3 regions of the Nonomuraea sp. bgisy101 genome follow, and region 2 is predicted to be linked to each of the others. Evidence: riboswitches for the same ligand, from Rfam matches in the RefSeq annotation. Region 2 holds a riboswitch; each other region holds the start of a gene.
What was found. Region 2 has a riboswitch for thiamine pyrophosphate ahead of thiC (phosphomethylpyrimidine synthase ThiC). Riboswitches for the same ligand answer to the same signal wherever they lie in the genome.
Positions count from the first base shown of each region.

Region 1: it holds a riboswitch for thiamine pyrophosphate, as region 2 does, so the genes downstream of both, AC3EO4_RS21260 (purine-cytosine permease family protein) here and thiC (phosphomethylpyrimidine synthase ThiC) in region 2, are expected to answer to the same signal.
Region 3: it holds a riboswitch for thiamine pyrophosphate, as region 2 does, so the genes downstream of both, thiO (glycine oxidase ThiO) here and thiC (phosphomethylpyrimidine synthase ThiC) in region 2, are expected to answer to the same signal.

Region 1 covers NZ_JBYITD010000010.1:289,280-292,548, forward strand. Annotated here, with positions in the region: gene AC3EO4_RS21255 (methylated-DNA--[protein]-cysteine S-methyltransferase) at 27-569, shown strand; gene AC3EO4_RS21260 (purine-cytosine permease family protein) at 566-1,906, opposite strand; TPP riboswitch at 1,897-2,009, opposite strand; gene AC3EO4_RS21265 (MrcB family domain-containing protein) at 2,851-3,269, shown strand, end outside.
Region 2 covers NZ_JBYITD010000005.1:163,928-167,196, reverse strand. Annotated here, with positions in the region: gene AC3EO4_RS11450 (sugar phosphate nucleotidyltransferase) at 1-1,023, opposite strand, end outside; gene clsA (cardiolipin synthase ClsA) at 1,028-1,657, opposite strand; TPP riboswitch at 1,799-1,909, shown strand; gene thiC (phosphomethylpyrimidine synthase ThiC) at 1,902-3,269, shown strand, end outside.
Region 3 covers NZ_JBYITD010000001.1:354,998-358,266, reverse strand. Annotated here, with positions in the region: gene thiE (thiamine phosphate synthase) at 1-83, opposite strand, end outside; gene AC3EO4_RS01700 (Rv2175c family DNA-binding protein) at 61-435, opposite strand; gene AC3EO4_RS01695 (NAD(P)/FAD-dependent oxidoreductase) at 466-1,635, opposite strand; TPP riboswitch at 1,693-1,808, shown strand; gene thiO (glycine oxidase ThiO) at 1,797-2,909, shown strand; gene thiS (sulfur carrier protein ThiS) at 2,909-3,109, shown strand; gene AC3EO4_RS01680 (thiazole synthase) at 3,102-3,269, shown strand, end outside.

The DNA.
Region 1 (3,269 bases), on a different contig from region 2:
CTGATCCGTCCGATACGCTGCGGGTTATGTCGGCTGGCGAGCTCGATGCCCTGGTGAGGATCACCTCACCCACCTACCGCGCCGAGCGACCGCCGGATGTCGCCATCGGAACCTACGACGGCGCGGTGGGGACGCTCGTGCTCGCGGTGACGGGCAAGGGCGTCGTCGCCTGCAGCTTCGACGACGAGCACGCGGTCTTCGAGCGGGTCTCTCGGGCGGTCGGCGGCCTCGTGGGCCCCGACCCGCGCCGCCTCGACCCGGTGCGGCGCGAGCTCGACGCCTACTTCTCCAGGCGCCTGCGCGCCTTCACCGCCCCCGTCGACCTACAGCTGGCCACACCGTTCGCGCGTACCCTCCTGCAGATGACGATGGCCGTGCCGTACGGCACCGGCACCACCACGCGCGAGCTGGCGGCCCGCATCGGACGGCCGCAGGCGCTCCACGCGGTGGGCAGCGCGCTCAACGGCAACCCGGTGTGCGTGATCGTGCCCTGCCACCGGGTCGCCGATCGCGACGGCTACCCCGGAGGCGCCACCGCGCTCGAACGCCTGCTGCGCGTCGAGGGCTAGCGCCGCCGTACCCGGCCGATGGCCAGGGTGACCAGGCCCGCGACCAGGAAGGCTCCCACGGCCGCGCTCATCCACGGCTGGCGGGTGAAGCCGAGCGCCGCGCGGGCGCCGTCCCAGATCGCCGCCCACCACGGGATCGTGGACGGCGCTGCCAGCAGCCACCACGCGCAGAACCCGAGCGCCCACGGGATGATCATGAGCCAGCGGGAAGGGGCGTTCTCGCTGGTGTCCCAGGTCCTGGCGGTGCCGAGCACGAAGTAGTCGACCACGAGCACGCCGAGCATCGGCACGAACACGGCGCCGATGATGCTGAGGAAGGCGCTGTAGGAGTTGACGTCGACGAGGAGCGCCACGCCGATGGTCAGCACGCCGATCGCCACCGAGAACAGGCGCCGGTCGACGCGGGGCATGAGGTTCTGCAGCGACATGGCCACGGAGTAGACGTTCGCGAACGACTGGTCGGTCTCGCGCAGCACCAGGACGCCGAAGAACAGCGCGCCCAGGGGTGCGGCGACGAACGGGCCGAAGACCGCGGTCGGGTCGTTGAGCACGGCGTCGTGCCCGGCGATCGCGACCGCGTAGACGCCGATGGCCAGGCACGCGACCTGCGCGATCGTGTAGCCGCTCACCACACCGGTGAAGGCGGCCGAGCTGCTGCGCGAGTGCCTGGCGAAGTCGGCGGCCAGCGGCACCCAGGAGACCGACAGCGCGATGACGAAGTCGACGGCGGGAGCGAAGGCGTCCCAGCTGCCGCCGGTCTGCACGGGGGCGCTCTGCAGGAGCGTCACCGCGAACCAGACGGTCGAGATGATCACCCCGACCGTGACGACCCGCCTGATCAGCCTGATCGCGCCGAGCGGGTAGATCGTCAGTCCCGTGGTGATCGCACCCGCGACGACCACCCAGACCGCGTACGGCACGGCGTCACCGAAGATCGCCTGGGCGCCCATGGAGATGACCCACAGCTCGAACGCGCCCCATCCGAGCATCTGGATGATGTTGAGCACGGTCGGGACGTAGGACAGCCTGGCCCCGAACAGGCCTCTGAGCAGCACCATCGCCGGTTTCCCCGTCTGGACGCCGGGGATGGCGGCCAGACCGACCATGGCGGTTCCGACGAGGCTGCCGACGACGGTGGCGGTGACCGCGGCGGTCATGGTCAGCGGGTTGTCGTCGAGCAGCGGATTGATGAGGAAGAGGGCGAAGGAGAAGCCGAGGAGGCTGACCCCGAGGTTGGCCCAGAAGGCGCCCTGGTCGAGGACGCCCAGCGTTCTCGGCGGGGCCTCGTCGAGGGTCAGCGGTACTTCGGCATGCTTCGGATCGACGACGTGCGTCATCACACGCTCCCTACGCCGGCATTACCCGGACAGGTTCATGCGGTCGGCAACAGCGGTAGTTGCCCTCTCAGCCTGGTTGCCCCAAGCTCCCGCGTTCAGTTGATATTCAGAGCTGGGGATGCCCAGCTCGCGGCCCCCATGATGCCCCATAGGCGCGCGTTCGGCCACCCTGGGGTGCCTAGATCCACCTTGCTGGGATAGTCCGTCAACGTCCGCAGAAGTACAGCTACATCCGTGGCGGTAGCTGTACTTTCTGGCTGTACAACAGTGCACCTGAGCAGGTCTTTTGCAGTAAGGCCCGGCGGAGGATGTCGAGGCCATCAGGCCGGAAGAACGGCGCTTCGCTCGTCTCGCTAGCCGCGCTCCGCGCGGATCATGGGCTGAAACACTGGGGGCGTCTCGCCGTGCCCCCCCAGTGTTTCAGCCCATGCGCGAAGCGCTGTTCGACGCGCGAAGCGCCTCTCTCAGGTGTTCCGCCTGAAAGGGGACAGCGGGGACAGCACGTCCCGACAGTGTCCCCGCTCTTGTTCGTATGTTTTCCCTGGTCAACACCCGGTCGGGGACAGCGGGGACAGCGGGGACAGCTTCCTGCCTCGCGTCTCGCAAAGGCCCTGCCAGAACGCATGGCATGGGCGGGCGTGGTGCGAGAAGCTTGGGCACATGGCTGAGCTGACCATGACGGCCCAACGATGGGATGAACTCACCGCGCTCCTGGAGGACGAACAACGGCTCCGAACCGAATATCCCAAGGTGGCTGACTACCTGGATATGGCGGCCAGGCTGACTGGAACCGGCGACGCTCAAACCGACTCAGCCTTTGACCTGCGGTTCGTGCATTACATGACGGCGCCCGAACGCGTCCCAGATGCCCCCGTCCAATGCGATCAACTTTGTCGGTCCGACGATCTACAGTTGCCGTCATCCCCCGACTACAGGGAGTTCACGTGGTGGAACTGCGTTGGCTCATCGGTCGCATCGGCGAGACCTACGACCGCTCGCTCCGTATGACCGGAGAAGCACAACAACTCCTCAGGCAAGCCGGCAAGACAATCCTTCAGTGGGTGCCACCGGGCTACACCGCAGAGGGCAGCGGCGGCAAAGGGGCCGCTGCAAACGTCCCTTGGATCTCCGTCTTCGACCCCGACGAGACTGATACTGCCCGACACGGCATGTACGTGGTGTACCTGTTCGCCCAAGACATGCAGAGCGTCGCGCTCAGCCTGAATCAGGGCGTAACCGAGCTCATCGACCGCTACAGGACTAAAGAAGGGAGGCGACGTCTTAAGGAGCAAGCCGACGCGATCCGCGCGGCGTTGCCCACTGCTCTCACCACTGGCCTAGAGCCCGCGATCAACCTTCAGAC
Region 2 (3,269 bases):
ACCGACGACGGCGTTCTCCTCGATGCGGGCGCCGGTCATCAGGTCGGTGTTCTTGCCGATGACGCAGCCGCGCAGGTGGGCGCCCGGACCGATGTAGACGTTGTCGTGGACCACGGCGCGGTGCAGGAAGGCGCCCTCGCGCACGACGGCGTTGCTGCCGAGCACGGTGTACTCGCGCAGCTCGGCGCCCGCCTCGATCTTGACGTAGTCGCCGATGAGCAGCGGGCCCTTGAGCACGGCCTCGGGGTCCACCTCGGCGCCCTCGCCCACCCAGACGCCCGGCGACATCTCGAAGCCGCCGACGTCGAGCTTGACCCGCCCTGACAGCGCGTCCGCCTGGGCCTTCAGGTAGCTCTCGTGGGTGCCGACGTCCTCCCAGTAGCAGTCGGAGACGTAGCCGTAGATGGGCGCGCCGCGTTCGAGCAGGCGGGGGAAGACGTCAGAGGACCAGTCGACGGCCTCTCCCGCGGGGACGTCGTCGAGGACTTCGGGCTCCATGACGTAGATGCCGGTGTTCACCGTGTCGGAGAAGACCTGGCCCCAGGTGGGCTTTTCGAGGAAACGCTGCACCCTGCCCTGATCGTCGACGATGATGATCCCGAACTCGAGCGGGTTGGGGACGCGCGTCAGACCGATAGTGACGAGGGCCGAATTCTCCCGATGAAACCGGATCATGTCCGATAAATCGATATCGGTCAGAGCGTCGCCGGAAATGACGAGGAAGCGGTCGTCGCGGAGTTTGTCGGCGGCGTTCTTGACGCTGCCCGCCGTACCGAGGGGAAGGTCTTCCGTGGCGTAGTGCAGGCGCATGCCCAGTTCGTCGCCGTCGCCGAAGTAGCTGCGCACCAGCGCGGCAAGGAACTGGACCGTGACCACGGTCTCGGTCAGGCCGTGTTTCCGCAGCAACCGGAGCACGTGTTCCATGATCGGGCGGTTGACCACAGGAAGCAGGGGTTTGGGCTGGTTCGCGGTCATCGGCCGCAACCTCGTGCCCTCCCCGCCTGCCATGACGACCGCCTTCACCCGATCACTCCTTCGTCGCAGTTTGCCCGGGTTCGCGCAGCTCCCCCTTGGCAGCGGTGACGAGCTGGCGCACCTGTACCACATACAACACGCCTGCCCACCAGTACAGACCCGTTCCCCAAATGGCGAACGCCCATCCGATAATCCTCGCAATATCGGCATACCAGGAGCCGGTGTGCGAGGCCAGGAAGAGCAGCGGGAAGGCGTACATCAGATTGGCCATGGCCGCTTTGCCAAGAAAATGCACAGGCAGTGCCTTGTAGCCGTATTTGCGGAGCACGGGGAAGAAACATCCGACGAAGATTTCCCGTGCCAGGATGATCGCGACCAGCCACCACGGGATCACCTCCCTGAGCACCAGGCCGAGGAGGGTGGCGAAGACATAGAGCTTGTCGGCGGCCGGGTCGATGAGGCGGCCCAGCCTGCTGGTCTGGTTCCAGGCGCGGGCGATCTTGCCGTCGAGCCAGTCGGTGAACCCCGCCACCATGAGCAGCCCGATCGCCCAGCCGTCCGCCTTGGGTCCGAGAACCAGCCAAAGGAACACGGGCACACCGAGGAGACGCAGGAAGCTCAGCAGGTTAGGAACCGTCCAGATCCGGTCCTCCGCTGACGAAGGGGCGGAAGTTTCGCTCACGCTTGCGACCCTACTGCGTCGCCGACCAGCGCACGCTGCCGCGCCGTGGCCCGATGGATCCGCTCGCGGACCGCCGCGGCATTTCGGGCATCCGAAGAAGCCGGGGGTTGCGCGGCCCCCCGGTGATCGGGTTACGGTTGCGCCGACCAACGCGGGAGCCCGGTGTGACCGGGCTGAGAGGACGGCTACAGCCGCCGACCGCCAGAACCTGCTCCGGGTAATGCCGGCGAAGGGAGTTTGCGCGATGAGTGGCGCGCGTTTTTCCAAGATCTACCAGGGCGATCTCAGGGTCCCGGCACGCCGGATCGAGCTGAGCGACGGCGGATCCTTCACCGTCTACGACACCTCCGGCCCCTACACCGACCCCAGCGTGGAGACCGACGTCACCCGCGGCCTGCGCCCCCTTCGCGAACAGTGGATCCTCGACCGCGGCGACGTCGCCAGGTACGGCGGCCGCCACGTCAAGCCCATCGACGACGGCTACCGCGACCAGGCGGCCTGGAAGCGGGCGGGCGCGAACCTGTTCGCCGGCGAGCGCCGCGACCCCCTCAGGGCCGCGGGCGCGCCCGTCACCCAGCTCGCCTACGCCCGCAGGGGCGTGGTGACCAGGGAGATGGAGTTCGTCGCCGTCAGGGAGGGCGTGGACCCCGAATTCGTCCGCGCGGAGGTGGCCGCGGGCAGGGCGATCATCCCCGCCAACGTCAACCACCCCGAGAGCGAGCCGATGATCATCGGCAGGAACTTCCTCGTCAAGATCAATGCCAACATCGGCAACTCCGCCATCACCTCCTCCGTCGAGGAGGAGGTGGAGAAGATGACCTGGGCCATCCGCTGGGGCGCCGACACCGTCATGGACCTGTCGACGGGCCGCGACATCCACACCACCCGCGAGTGGATCATCCGCAACTCGCCCGTCCCGATCGGCACCGTCCCCCTCTACCAGGCCCTGGAGAAGGTCAACGGGGTCGCCGCGCACCTGTCGTGGGAGGTCTACCGCGACACGCTCATCGAGCAGTGCGAGCAGGGCGTCGACTACGTCACCGTCCACGCGGGGGTGCGGCTGGCGTACGTGCCGCTCACCGTCGGCCGCAAGACGGGCATCGTCTCCCGCGGCGGCTCGATCATGGCGGCATGGTGCCTGGCACACCACCGCGAGAGCTTCCTGTACGAGCACTTCGAGGAGATGTGCGACATCCTCGCCTCCTACGACGTCGCCTTCTCACTGGGCGACGGGCTGCGGCCGGGCTCGATCGCCGACGCCAACGACGAGGCGCAGTTCGCCGAGCTGCGCACGCTGGGCGAGCTCACCAAGATCGCTCACGCGCACGACGTGCAGGTCATGATCGAAGGTCCGGGCCACGTACCGATGCACAAGATCAAGGAGAACGTGGAGCTGCAGCGCGAGCTCTGCGACGACGCCCCCTTCTACACCCTCGGTCCCCTGGTCACCGACATCGCGCCCGGCTACGACCACATCACCTCGGGCATCGGCGCGGCCATGATCGGCTGGTACGGCACGGCGATGCTCTGCTATGTCACCCCGAAGGAGCACCTCGGCCTGCCCGACAAGGACGACGTCAAGACCGGCGTCATCACCTACAAGATCGCCGCG
Region 3 (3,269 bases), on a different contig from region 2:
AGGAAGTCGGCCAGGTCGCCGCGCTCCCTCCTGCCGTCGGTGCAGAGGTAGAGCCTGGCCTCAGAAACCGAGCGCCTGGGCACGCCGCTTGACCTCGGTGTGGCGACCGGCCTTGATCGCGTCGATGGGCGAGCCGGGCAGGGACTCGTCGGGAGTGAACAGCCAGCGCATCGCCTCGACGTCGTCGTAACCCGCGTCCAGCAGGAGCATGAGCGTGCCGGACAGGCCCTTCACCACGTCCTTGCCGTCGAGGAACACCGCTGGGACCTGAGGGCCGCCGGAGCCCCGCCGTACGCCGAGGAGCTTGTGGTCCTTCAGGAGCTGCTTGGCCCGCCCGATCGTGAGGTCGAGGCGGTCGGCCACTTCGGGGAGCGTCAGCCACTCACCCACGAGCTGGTCCGTTTCCCGGTCTATCTGCGCAACAGAAAGCGTCACGAATCCACCACTACCACATCGCATCCATCTTCAAACTACACAGTCACGTATCGCGACCTCGGGATCTTCCAGTCTGAGGGGGTCCATGCGCTGCCCTGACTCGATGATCCTCCGGCCCTGGACGAGGTCGCGGGGCTTGTTGACCGTCAGCACCCCCGCGAGCCTGTCTTCGTCTGTCAACCAGCAGACCGACCACTTGGCCGCCGTGGGATCGCCACGGCGCAGCAGGCGCGCGCCCGCGTGGTGGCCCGCGTACTGCACCATGTGGCCGAACTGCTCCGACCAGAAGTACGGGACCGGATCGTACACGGCGTCGTCGCCCAGCAGCGTCGCCACGGCGACCTCGGGGGCGTTGAGCGCGGTGTCCCAGTGCTCCACCCGCAGTCTGGTGTGGAAGCGGCGCGACCACCACGCGGCGCAGTCGCCGACGGCGACGACGTTCGGCAGGGAGGTCCTCAGGTGCTCGTCGGTGACGACCCCGTTGTGCAGGTCGATGTCGGAGCCCGCGAGCCACTCGACCGCCGGGCGGACGCCGATGCCCGCCACCACCACGTCGGCCTCGACGAAACCGCCGTTGACCAGCGACACCCCTCCCTCGTCGACGGAGGCGACCATGGTGTCGAGCCGTAGGTCCATCCCCTCGTACCAGGGGATGGTGTCGGCGCCCACCTCGCGGCCGACCACGTGCGAGAGCGGCGTGGGACCCGCCTCCAGGACCGTGATCTCGCAGCCCGCCCTGCGCGCGGCCGTGGCCACCTCGGCGCCGATCCAGCTCGCCCCGATGATCGTGACCTTGGCGTTCTCGACCAGCAGGGCGCGCAGGGTCAGGGCGTCGTCGAGGGTGCGCAGCACGTGCTGGCGGCCCTCGCCGTGGAGCCTGATCGGCTCGGCTCCCGTGGCGATGACCAGGCCGTCGTAGGAGATCTCGCCCTCGGTCGTCTCCACCACGCCGTCGCGCAGCCCCTTGGCCGACACCCCCGGCCTGTGCTCCACGTCCATGGCGTCGAGATCGGAGTCGACGAAGCTGGAGTCGGCGGTGCCGAGCAGCACGGCCTTCGACAGGGGCGGACGGTCGTAGGGCCGGTGCCGCTCCTCCCCGATCAGCGTGATCCTGCCGCTGAATCCGCGAGACCTGAGGGCCTCGACGCTGCGTATGCCTGCCAGTCCCGCGCCCACAACCACGACATGATTCACGCTCATGACCTTAACCAATCCACCGCCGGCGACCAGGGTCCGGGCCATGAGTAGGCTTGTTCGGAGAAGACGCGCGGGAGTCCGGCCGTACCGGGCTGAGAGGAAGGCTTCGAAGGGCCTTCGACCGCAAGACACCTGATCCGGATCATGCCGGCGAAGGGAGCGAGATGGATCTGATCGTGGGCGGCGGCGTGGTGGGCCTGTCCGTCGCCTGGCGTCTGGCCCGCTCGGGCGCCCGGGTCACGGTGATCGACCCGGCCCCGGCCTCGGGCGCCTCTCACGCGGCCGCCGGCATGCTGGCCCCGGTCAGCGAGGTGTCCTACACCGAGGAGCCGCTGCTCAGGCTGGGGCTGGCGGCCCTCGAACGCTGGCCCGCCTTCGCCGCCGAGCTGGAGGCCGACAGCGGGCTCGCCCTCGACTACCGCACGCAGGGCACCATGGACCTCGCCTTCGGCGCCGACGACATGGCGGCGCTCGAGGAGCTGGCGGCGTTCATGGACAAGCTCGGGCTGCCGGTGCGGCGGCTGACGGGGCGCGAGTGCCGCCGCCTGGAGCCGATGCTGGCGCCGTCGGTCAGAGGTGGCGTGCTCGCCGAGGGCGACGCGTGGGTGGACCCCAGGCGCGTCACCGCGGCCCTGCTGGCCGCCCTGGAGCGGTCCGGCGTCCCTGTGGAACGGCGGCGCGTGACAGAGCTGGTCCGCGACGGCACGGCCGTGGTGGGCGTACGGCTGGCCCCTGACGAGAAGACGGGCGCCGGCGACGTCGTGCTCGGCGACCGGGTCGTGCTGGCGGCGGGCGCGTGGAGCGGCGGCCTGGCCGGCCTGCCCGTGCGCCCTGTCAAGGGCCAGATCATGCGCCTGCGCTCGCCCTCCCCTCTGCTGGGCAGATGCGTGCGCGGCATGGTCCACGGCTCGCCCGTCTACCTGGTGCCGCGCGGTGACGGCGAGCTGGTCGTCGGCGCCACCCAGGAAGAGCTCGGCTTCGACACCCGGGTGACGGCCGGCGGCCTGTACGAGCTGCTGCGCGACGCGAGGGAACTGGTCCCCGGCGTCACCGAGCTGCAGGTGGCCGACATCGAGGCGGGCCTGCGGCCGTGCACCCCCGACAACCTGCCGCTCATCGGCCCGTACGGCCCCGGCCTCACCCTGGCCACCGGACACCACAGGGGCGGCGTGCTGCTGTCCCCTCTCACCACCGCGCTCCTCCAGGGCGAGGAGGGCGACCTGGCCGCCCTGTGCTCGCCGCAGCGGTTCCAGACAGCCGGACAAGGAAGTATCTGATGCACGTGACGATCAACGGGGCCGCGCACGACGTGCCCGACGGCACCACCGTGGCCCAGGCCGTCCAGCGGCTGACGTCCCAGACCACGGGCGTGGCCGTGGCGGTCAACGACGAGGTGGTCACCAGGGGTACGTGGGCGACCACGGCGCTGGCCGACCGCGACAGGATCGAGATCCTCACGGCGGTGCAGGGTGGATGAGCTGATCATCGCCGGAGAGAAGTTCTCCTCCAGGCTCATCATGGGCACCGGAGGCGCGCCCTCCCTCGAGGTGCTCGACCAGGCGCTGGTCGCCTCCGGCACCGAGCTGACCACCGTCGCCATGCGCCGCCTCGACCCCGGCGCCAGGGGCTCGGTCCTC